Regions from separate parts of the Stappia sp. ABD4_338 genome, predicted to be linked through region 1. Evidence: riboswitches for the same ligand, from Rfam matches in the RefSeq annotation. Region 1 holds a riboswitch; the other holds the start of a gene.
The links. Region 1 has a riboswitch for cobalamin ahead of ACYX4S_RS07500 (DUF4198 domain-containing protein). Riboswitches for the same ligand answer to the same signal wherever they lie in the genome.

Region 1 (5,044 bases):
TAGGCCCTTGCGACAAGGCCCCCGTGCTCCAGGCGCAGCGCACGGGTCGCGAGCCGGGCCCGGAAATCGGCATCGTGGGAGACGACGATCATCGCCTGGGGCAGTCCGAGAAGGATCTCGATAAGCCGCGCCTCGTTCTTCTCGTCGAGCGCATTCGTCGGCTCGTCGAGAAGCAGGACATCCGGCTCCATGGCAAGCACCGTCGCGAGGCTGACGAGCCGCTTCTCTCCACCTGAAAGCTTGTACGTGATCCGGTCCCGCAGAAACGTCAGGTCGAGCTGCTCGAGCACCTCGTCAACGATCCGCGACGCTTCCGTCCGGCTCTTGCCAAGGTTGAGCGGGCCGAAGGCCACATCCTCCGCCACGGTCGGACAGAAAAGCTGGTCGTCGGGATCCTGGAAGACGAAGCCGGCGCGGCGCCGGACGTCATGAAAGTCGGCCTCCTCCCGACACTCGCGCCCGAAGGCGCGCACCATGCCCCGGGACGGCTTCAGCAGTCCGACGATCATCCGCAGCAGCGTGCTCTTGCCCGCGCCATTGTGACCGCTGATCGCCAAGCGCTCGCCCGTGTGCAGGGTAAGCGAGGCCCCTCTCAACACGGGCGCATGGCCGTGATAGCCGAAGTGGAGGCCATCCAGTTCAATAAGCGGTGCCATTGCCCCACTCCAGGATAAGCAGCGTGCCGCCGACGACAGACGCCAGCGCCGCGAAAACGGCATCGCGCTTCGAGAAACGCATCGCATCGAGAAGCGGAATGGCACCCGTGAACCCTCGGCATTTCATCGCCGCGAGGATCCTTTCGGAGCGATCGACGGATCGCACGAGCATCATTCCGACGAGGAATCCGATGGACTTGTAGGTATGAAGCGAGTTGCGAAGGCGGAATGAGCGCACCTTCATCGCACCGCGCAGCCTCTGGTACTCCTGATGAAGCACCGAGATGTAGCGCACGGTGAACATCAAAAGATGCACGAGTGTCTCGGGTGTCCTGAGCCTGTGCAGCGCATGTCCGAGCGTCACCGGCTCCAGCGTTCCCACGAGCACCATGAGCATCAGGATGACCGCATTGGCCTTGAGCGCGATCTCCGCTGCCTTCAGAGCGCCCTCGAGCGAGAACGGAAAGCCGAATACGAAGAAGAGCGGCGTGCCCGGAACCGTGAACGGCAACAGCACGAGCATGAAGATGATAAAGCCGTCCATCGCCGCCATGCGCCGCAGCGTTCCCTTCAGCGGCAGACGGGTGGCGAGCAGCATGGCCAGCGAAACGCCGAAGCCGAGCGCCAGCACGGCCAGGCTCTTGAGGCTGACGACAAGGACCGCGAAGAACAAGGCGGCCAGAAGCCGGCTTCTCGGGTCGAGACCGTCCAGAAAGTTTTCGGTACGCGCGCCGTCCGCACCGATCAGAACCTTCGGACCCGACGAGACGAGGTGTCCCATCGGTCAGGTTCTGGCCATCTTGCGCCGCGCGGCGACATAGAAGAACACGCCGAACAGACCGGCGATATAGCCCATCCCGCCAAGGATCGTCTGCAAGTCGTTCTTCTCCTTGTAGGCGGCGATCTCGCGGCGCAAGGGCGTGACCTCCCTGTGGATCATCTCGCGAAGGAGTTCCCGGTTTTCAGCCAGAACCGCCGCATCGGCCGCGGCACTATTCGTGTTCGCCGCAACGGATACGCTTCCGGCTCCCGGGCTCTTCGCCGCATCACCGGACACGCCGGGGGCCGTGGCCGACCCGGCTCCTGCAATCCGGGGCAGTTCCTCCAGGCCCATGCGAACCTCGGCGACGTGCCCTGCCCCCAGGTTCGCCCTGAACACATGCACAACCCGGCTAGTCGGCGTGAACGAGAAGAAGCCGTCCTCGTCGGTCGTTGCCTCGCCGAGCTTGGCGCCGTCCTCGTCGAACACCTCGACCAGCGTGTTTGCGGCCATGTCACCGTTCGAGAAGCCGACTTCCCCCTCGATCATGCTGCCGCTTGCAAAGACCGAGGCAATGACCTTGTGGGCAAGGGCCGACTGGAAGGAGGCCAGGGCGAAAACCAGTCCGACGATGACGGACACTGTCACCTGTTTCATGCGACGCTCTCCGAAGATGCCTGCAGTCCGATAAAAAGCTCCGGCTTGACCTTGCGCGCCAGGTAGACGGCGAAGCCGGTGAGGATGCCCTCGATTGCCATGACCGGGATGTGGGCGAAGAACACGAGCTTGGCGGCGGGCATGAACTCCTCACCGCTCATGGCAAGCGAAAGGCCGACGAGGAGCGTCGTGAAGACGATCGAGAGCGCACCGCCAATTCCGCCCACGACGGCAGCGACAACCGGTGATCTCGCGGCCAGCCCCGACCGACACAGGTAGTAGACCGCCACCGCCGGCAGCGCGATGTTCACCGTGTTGACGCCCAGAACGGTAAGGCCGCCGAAGCCGAAGAAGATCGTCTGCAGAAGCAATCCGACGAAAAGCGCCGGAAAGGCAGCCCAGCCGAGCACGAGCCCGGCCAGACCGTTCAGGATCAGATGGACGCTCGAGGGCCCGATGGGCACATGGATCAGGGATGCCACGAAGAACGAGGCACTGAGCACTCCGGCCGCGGGGATTTTCTCCATGGGGAGCTTGCGCAAACCCATCGCGATGCCGCCGGCGGCCAGCACGGCCCCGGCAACCACCACACCATGCGACAGTGCGCCGTCGACGATATGCATGCACGCCTCCTCCGGCCCGGGCCTGCCCCTTACTCGACGTCGTAGGCGCGGACCCAGATAACCGCATCCTGGCTGAGTTCCTTGCCCTCATGCTCCTTCACGGGACCGGAACCAAGCGCCGCGAACCCCCAGAATCCCGCCTTGGGAATGCCGAAGGTGAAGTATCCGTTCTCGTCCGAGATCGCGACCACAGCACCGCCCGGCATCGGGGATGCCTTGGGCGCCACCGGCGTGTTTGCGTTCATGTCGGGCTCGGCCGCCATGTATTCGATCTCGATCTCGGCGCCGGGGACCGGCTTGCCCTCGGACAGGACACGCCCGGAGAACGTCGAGCCGGCAACGATGTTGGTCGGCCGGTTCAGCGGCAGGATCTCCGTGACAAGTCCCTGCGGCTCCATCCAGTCGGTCGGCATCTCGTTGCGGTTCACGTAGGACTTCGTGATCTGCTGGATGAAGATGTCCTCGCTCTCCTCGTAGTAGGGAGCGGGCTCCACGACGAGCACGTAGTCGCCGCTGCGTTTCACCGGCAGCGTCGCGTCGAAGGCCGCGGCCTCGTTCTCCGTTCCCGCGAAGGTGATCGGCTTCAGGGATCCCTTGAGATCGATCTTCTCGCCGCGATGGACGGCGTAGAACTGGATCGGGTCGCCCATGTCCATGACATGACCGTTCTCGAAGGGGTGCCAGAAGATGAGTTTGACCGGAACGTCACCTGCCTTTTGCAGGTTCACCTCGGGCGTATAGGCGAGCTGGAAATGCGCCTGCGCGGCAAGCGGAGCGAGAAGAGATGCGGCGCAAAGCGCACCGAGTCCGAGCCTCGAGAAATTCATGTAGCGTCCCTCTCAATGGGCCGCCGGCTTGAACAAGCCGGCACGGTCGACTGAAAGGACGATCGGGGAAGGATGCGGAAAGCGGAGACGGAATTCACCTGTCGCTCACCCGCGTGACGCTCACCCCGGCGTCCGGTTGCGGTGGTCACGAGGCTGCCCAAGGCAGATCGTGACATCAGCGGCAGGTCTCCTGGCTTGCGGGTCATCGCCTGAACCGGCCTTCCCGGCGCATAGCGCCAGTGGCATCGTCGGTTCCGGCTCTCCGCTCACAGTTGCGGGGGCAGCCACGGTTTCGGTCCCTGTTGGGTACGCCTCACCGTGTTCCCTTTTAATCCCAGGGCCAGACCTGACCCCGAGAACCGTTGACGCGACAACATGGCCCCGGCCGTTCCGGCTTGTCAATCACAAGTCGCGACCCAGTTGAGACACGCCGGGCAAGGCGACGCGTCAACATCGCCCGCATCAGCGCGGAACATCTACCGGGACACAGGAGAAGACCCTACGTCAGCCCTTGGTTGAAGCCATTCGCGCGACATCGAGCGCGACATCCCTGCTCGAAGCGATGATGAGCGGACCGTCACTGCGTGCCGGCAGATAGGGAGCGGTTCCTGCAACCGTTGCGTGCCCGCCCGCCTCGGCGACGATCAGCGCACCGGCGGCGTGGTCCCACGGCTTGGGTTCCGGAGAAACCGCGTAATCGGCGTAACCGAAGGCGATGGTGCGATACTCGTGGCAGGAGCAGCGCAGGGCCCGGGTCGGCCCGAGCGGAGCGAAGCGGGCCATCACCGGCGCCCGGTCCATCGGCTCGAACAGGTCGACCGGAACGAATCCCTGCAGCCGGCCCGCCGGCGGACGAGGCCGGGTCGTGAGACGGCGAGGCGTACGGCCGGGCGCCGAGAACCAGGCTCCCTGCCCCTTGTGCGCGACGATCCAGTCATCGAGGACCGGATCATACAGAAGGCCGAACACCGGCTGCCCGCGCTCGACAACGCTCAAGATGACGCCAAAGGCCGCGATACCCGACGCGAAATTGCTGGTTCCGTCGACGGGGTCGATGACCACACAGGTCTTCGCATCTTCCATCAGAGCAAGAAGATCGGGCGTCTCGGAGACCGCCTCCTCGCCGATCACGAGCGCGTCGGGAAGAAGATCGCGCGCGGCGATGGTGATTGCCGCTTCCGCCGCGTGATCGGCGATGGTCACGAGATCATCCGGCCCGGCCTTGGTGTCGATCTCCTCGTCCGCCAGGTTCCGGAAGCGGGGAAGGATCTCCCGCGCTGCCGCAGCCCGAACGATCTCGATCAGCGCCGCCCCGGTCGCCTCGTCAATGCCGGCCACCAGTCCCTCGCCCGTTGCACCATCGTTCACCGCATCATCCTTTCGTACCCGTGACGGGCTGCATGTGCTTCGTCAGCAACCCGTTGATTCGACGCGAGAGTCTAAAGCCCCGTCATTGCGATTTGTTGTCAGAGTCAAAAGCGCCCGGAGGCTGAGCCTCCGGGCGCGGCAATCGCTGCGGTG
Region 2 (5,044 bases), 260 kb from region 1:
AGTGCCTGTCCCTGCTACAATCGACAAGAGACCACTATGGTCTGGCCAACGTTGTCTACTTCGCAACTCGGATACCCGAGGTCAGGATTGATGAGCCCCTAATTGCGGTTACCTACCAGGAGGAGTGGGTCCAGCATTACAAGGATGAGGGCTTCGTCGACATCGACCCAGTCGTTCCAGCCGGCCTTAGAAATCTGTTGCCGACGGATTGGTCAACGTTCGACCGCTCCAAGCCCGAGACAAAACGCTTTTTTGGGGAGGCCAATGAATTCGGTGTTGGATCGCAGGGGCTGACCATTCCGATCCGCGGGGCACACGGCGCGATAGCCATGCTCTCAATCACAAGCAATGATGACGGAAACGAATGGGCATTGATGCGAAAGCATCTGATGCGAGAGTTCCAGATCGTTGCGGCAGCAACACACGACATGATCCTTCGCATCAATGGAGCTGAGCAACAGATTCCACGGCTGTCGCCACGCGAACTCGAATGCCTGCAATGGGCAGCTGAGGGGAAAACTTACGAAGACATAGCGATCATAATGAATCTTCGCAAAGGAACTGTGAAGTCATACATGGAAATTTCAAGAAGAAAATTGAACGCACTGAACACAACCCACACCGTGACTAGAGCAATTCGCTTGGGATTGATTTAAACCCCTCAGGTTTCCGCCATTCCAAAAACTACTCAACCCTGCCATTTTACGGAGTATTATAGAAAAAATCCCTTTGCAAAAATTGCACCATTCCAGCAAGGGGAGGTTGAAATGATCAGACTTATCCAGGGAATTGACCGCATTCAGCATCCGTTTGAAATCGACCGGATGCACACGATCCGGGCTCAGGTTTTCCATGACCGGCTTCGTTGGGCTGTGACCGTCGAAGACGGATGGGAGATCGATGTGTTCGACCAGTGCAATCCGCTGTACGTGATGTCGATCAACCCGGAAACCCAGGACGTGCGGGGATCTGTTCGCCTGCTGCCAACCACTGGCCCCAACATGCTCCGCGATGTGTTCTCGGACCTGCTTCCGGACGATCTTGAAGTGGCAGACCCTCTGATTTGGGAGAGCTCGCGATTTTCGATCGATCCCGACTATGCCTGTGCGGGACGAGGCCGCGGAAACGTCAATGAGGTCACGGGCGAGCTGCTGATCGGAATGGCGGAAGTCGGGATGCTCGTGGGACTGACCAGCATCGTTTCTGTCTACGATTCTGTTATGGCGCGATTGTTCAAGCGGGCAAACTGTGCTGCCAACACGATCGGTGTTCCGAAGAGGTATGGAAAGGTGATGGCCTACGCCGGGCTCTTCGACACGAACGCAGAAATGATCTCCTCTCTTCGGGAAGCAAGTGGCATCACAGGCCGGGTGCTCGAAAAGCCGGCTCCGACAGACCCCTTGGCGGCATTGCTCGCATAAAGTCTCCCGCAGCAAGGAACGGCTTAGACACAAGACGCTGGCGGGTGCTCGCCAGCGTCATCTCGTGATTTGGAACTAGATCCGAAGTCTGTCCTGCAGAGTGATCAGAGGTGGATCCTCGGTGCAGTACCAGCGGTGCCGCAAAGCCAGAACAGGGCTAATTTACGTGTGCGGACAACCAGATGAGCGGGGCACCCAGGACGCGTCTTGGCGGCGGTACCCCCCTCATACTCGCGCGGCCGGCCAGACAGAAGTTGACGTGCAGCGCGGAATACGCATCCCCGAGAGCCTTTTCAACCAGCAGATGAAGGCCCTTGCCTCTCCGATCACCTCTCGCCTAAAAGAAGCGTGTCACGGTTCCGCCAATTGAGCGCGGATGAAAAGGGAACACGGTGCGGATTACCCATCAGGGGCCAAAACCGGGGCTGCCCTCGCAACTGTAAGCGGCAAGTCCACCGTCAATGCCACTGGCCAAACGCCGGGAAGGTGACGGAGGACGCTCGAGCCGCAAGCCAGGAGACCTGCCGGGACAACGACCAACGAGCCGGACGAGGTGTGTCGGCGAGGTTGAGCTCGTCTCCGGCGAGTTCTGAACGGCAATGACCGCCAGTCCGTCGTCGCCATGCCCTCGTCTGCGTCAACTCCCTCGTTGTTCGAGCCATTCGAACTGCATCACGAGGAGACACGATGCGTTTTCCCCTTTTAACGGTCGCAGCCCTGTTCGCCTCCGTTTCGTACGGACAGGCTGAAAGCACCCGGTATCCGTTGACCCTGTCGAGCTGCGGGCATGAGATTACCTTCGAGCGGGCGCCAGAGAGTGTCGTCAGCGTTGGACAAAGCACGACGGAAATCCTCTACATGCTCGGCCTCGCGGACAAGGTGTCCGGGACCGCACTCTGGATAAACCCGGTTCTGCCCGAGTTCGCGGAGGTCAATTCCAGGATCGAGCGCCTTTCGGACAACGCCCCGAGTTTCGAGAGCGTCCTGGCCAAGCGGCCCGAGCTTGTCGTGACGGCCTATGAGTGGATGATCGGGCCGCAGGGTGTCGTCGGCACGCGCGAGATGTTCGACGATGCGAAGATCCCGAGCTGGATCATGCCGACCGAATGCGTCGGCAAGGACAACACGCAGACCATGGATGGCGAACGCTCGGTCATGTACGACCCCGCCCTGCTCTACCAGGGCATCAAGGAGCTCGCCCTGATCTTCGACGTTTCCGATCGCGGCGAGGAGCTCGTCTCCGAGCTGAAGGCCCGCGAAATCGCCGCCGTCAAGATGGCGCGCGATCTCGATCTTCCCGACAATGTGTCCGGTGTGTTCTGGTACTCGTCCGCGGATCTCGCGATCGATCCCTATGTCGCCGGCGTCAACGCGGTTCCCGGCTGGATGCTCTCCACCCTGGGTGTCTCAAACGTCGTAACCTCCCACGAGGAATGGCCGACGGTTGGCTGGGAAACGATTGCAACCGCCGACCCCACCTTCATCGTCGCGGCAGATATGGATCGCCGCCGCTTTCCGGCCGATGACATCGCGATCAAGCGGGAGTTTCTCGCGAGCGACCCTCTGACGCGGGAAATGGAAGCCGTGAAGGAAGGGCGTATCATCGTCATAGACGCCAACGCGATGGATCCGTCGGTGCGCTCCATATTCGCGCTCGAGGCGTTGGCACAAGCCCTGTCCGGATACGGTCTCGCCCAATGACGGGCAGCGCAGCGGTCCGCTCCGTGAGATGGCTGTGGCTGGCTCCCCCATTGCTGGCCGCTGCGCTTCTCCTTGCAACGGTTGTTGGAGAAACCCGTATCCCGCTCTCGACCGTTCTCCAGGTGCTTTCGGCAAAGCTCGGATTTTCCGATCAGACGCTCGACCCCATTCAGGCCAGCGTCATCTGGCACTATCGCCTGTCCAGGGCCGTTGTCGCGGCCAGCGGCGGAGCCGGGCTTGCGCTGTCCGGGATGATCCTGCAGGCGCTGCTGCGCAATCCGCTGGCTGAACCATACCTTCTCGGGATCTCGGCCGGTGCGTCCACCGGAGCTGTCACGGTCACCGTGGCGGGGGTGGGAGCTGGCGTCGTCAGCATGTCGGCAGGCGCATTTGTCGGGGCGCTAGCCGCCTTCGCACTTGTTGCGGTACTGGCGAAAGCGGCCGGCGGAGGGGTCGGTGTTCGGGGCGCCGGCATCATCATTCTCGCCGGCATTGCGGGATCGCAGATGTTCAATGCCCTCACGGCGTTGATCATCGCGCAGTCCGCCAGCGCGGAACAGGCACGCGGCATTATGTTCTGGCTGCTCGGTAACCTCTCCGGCGTACGCTGGCCCGATGTGCAACTGGCCCTGCCGATGGCCTTCCTCGGGATCGCGATATCCCTCTGGCACGCGCGAACACTCGACGCCTTTACCTTCGGCTCCGACAGTGCCGCCTCACTCGGCATCGACGTACGTCGCGCGCAGGCCATCCTCATCGCGACCGCTGCTTTCATGACGGCAATCGTTGTCTCGATTGCCGGCGCAATCGGCTTCGTGGGACTGGTCATTCCACATGCGATGCGCTTCCTGGTCGGCCCGCGTCATACCCGGCTTGTCCCCGCGACAGCGCTGGCCGGAGCGGTGTTCCTGGTCCTGTCCGACGTTGTCTCGCGGATCGTGATCCCCGGTCAGGTTCTGCCGATCGGGGTTATCACGGCACTGGTCGGCGCACCGGCCTTCGGCCTGATCATGGTCCGGGGGCGGCAGCGATGAACGACAGTCCCGAACTCGAGCTCTCCGGTGTCGGCTGGGCCACGCGGGGCCGATCGATTGTCTCCCATATCGACCTTCGACTGAAGCGGCGGGAAACGCTTGGTCTGATCGGCCCCAATGGGTCCGGAAAATCCACGCTGCTCAGCCTGATGGCCGGCCTTCGCGCGCCCACGGAAGGTGAGGTGCGCCTGCAGGGCCGGTCAATGGCCCGGATGCGGCGGCGCGAAATCGCCCAACGCCTTGCGTTCGTCGAACAGGCTTCCGACACGGGCGAGCGGATCACGGTACGGGATGCGGTGGAGCTCGGACGTACCCCCTGGGTGGGCTCACTGCACCGGTGGAGTTGCGAGGATGATCTGGCCGTGACGAATGCCCTGAGCGCGGTGTCGATGGACCACCTGGCCGAGCGCGACTGGTCCACGCTTTCCGGCGGAGAACGGCAGCGCGCACACATTGCCAAGGCCCATGCGCAGAGGCCCGAGATCCTGCTGCTGGACGAACCGACAAACCATCTCGACGTGCATCATCAGCTCGCAATTCTGGATCTTGTGTCGAGCCTGGCGGTGACGGCCGTGATCGCGCTTCATGATCTGCAGCATGCACTGCGCTGCGATCGGCTTCTGGTCATGGAAAGTGGCCGTTGCATTGCCCTGGGGCCACCGGCGGAGGTGCTGACGCCCGCCCTTGTCCGAGACGTTTTCCGCATTCACGCCGAGCTCATTCCGCACCCCTCGGGTGGCCTCCCGGTCTTCTCGTTTCAACGCCTCTCCTGAAAGAGTATCCCATGCTGACGCGACTGACATTGCTTCTCGTCCTTCTGGCCACGCCGGCGTTCGCCGAAACCCACGAAGTGAAGATGCTGAACCGCAACCAGACAGGCGCCATGCC

Region 2: linked by a shared signal. The riboswitch ahead of ACYX4S_RS08765 (ABC transporter substrate-binding protein) and the one ahead of ACYX4S_RS07500 (DUF4198 domain-containing protein) in region 1 are both predicted to bind cobalamin.

The regions. Positions count from the first base shown of each region.
Region 1 is NZ_CM149982.1:1,626,801-1,631,844, reverse strand. Features, by position in the region: gene ACYX4S_RS07520 (energy-coupling factor ABC transporter ATP-binding protein) at 1-656, opposite strand, end outside; gene cbiQ (cobalt ECF transporter T component CbiQ) at 640-1,437, opposite strand; gene ACYX4S_RS07510 (cobalt ABC transporter permease) at 1,441-2,073, opposite strand; gene cbiM (cobalt transporter CbiM) at 2,070-2,696, opposite strand; gene ACYX4S_RS07500 (DUF4198 domain-containing protein) at 2,726-3,523, opposite strand; cobalamin riboswitch at 3,687-3,902, opposite strand; gene ACYX4S_RS07495 (inositol monophosphatase family protein) at 4,028-4,891, opposite strand.
Region 2 is NZ_CM149982.1:1,887,729-1,892,772, forward strand. Features, by position in the region: gene ACYX4S_RS08755 (helix-turn-helix transcriptional regulator) at 1-656, shown strand, start outside; gene ACYX4S_RS08760 (acyl-homoserine-lactone synthase) at 768-1,421, shown strand; cobalamin riboswitch at 1,760-1,964, shown strand; gene ACYX4S_RS08765 (ABC transporter substrate-binding protein) at 2,109-3,122, shown strand; gene ACYX4S_RS08770 (FecCD family ABC transporter permease) at 3,119-4,156, shown strand; gene ACYX4S_RS08775 (ABC transporter ATP-binding protein) at 4,153-4,929, shown strand; gene ACYX4S_RS08780 (pseudoazurin) at 4,959-5,044, shown strand, end outside.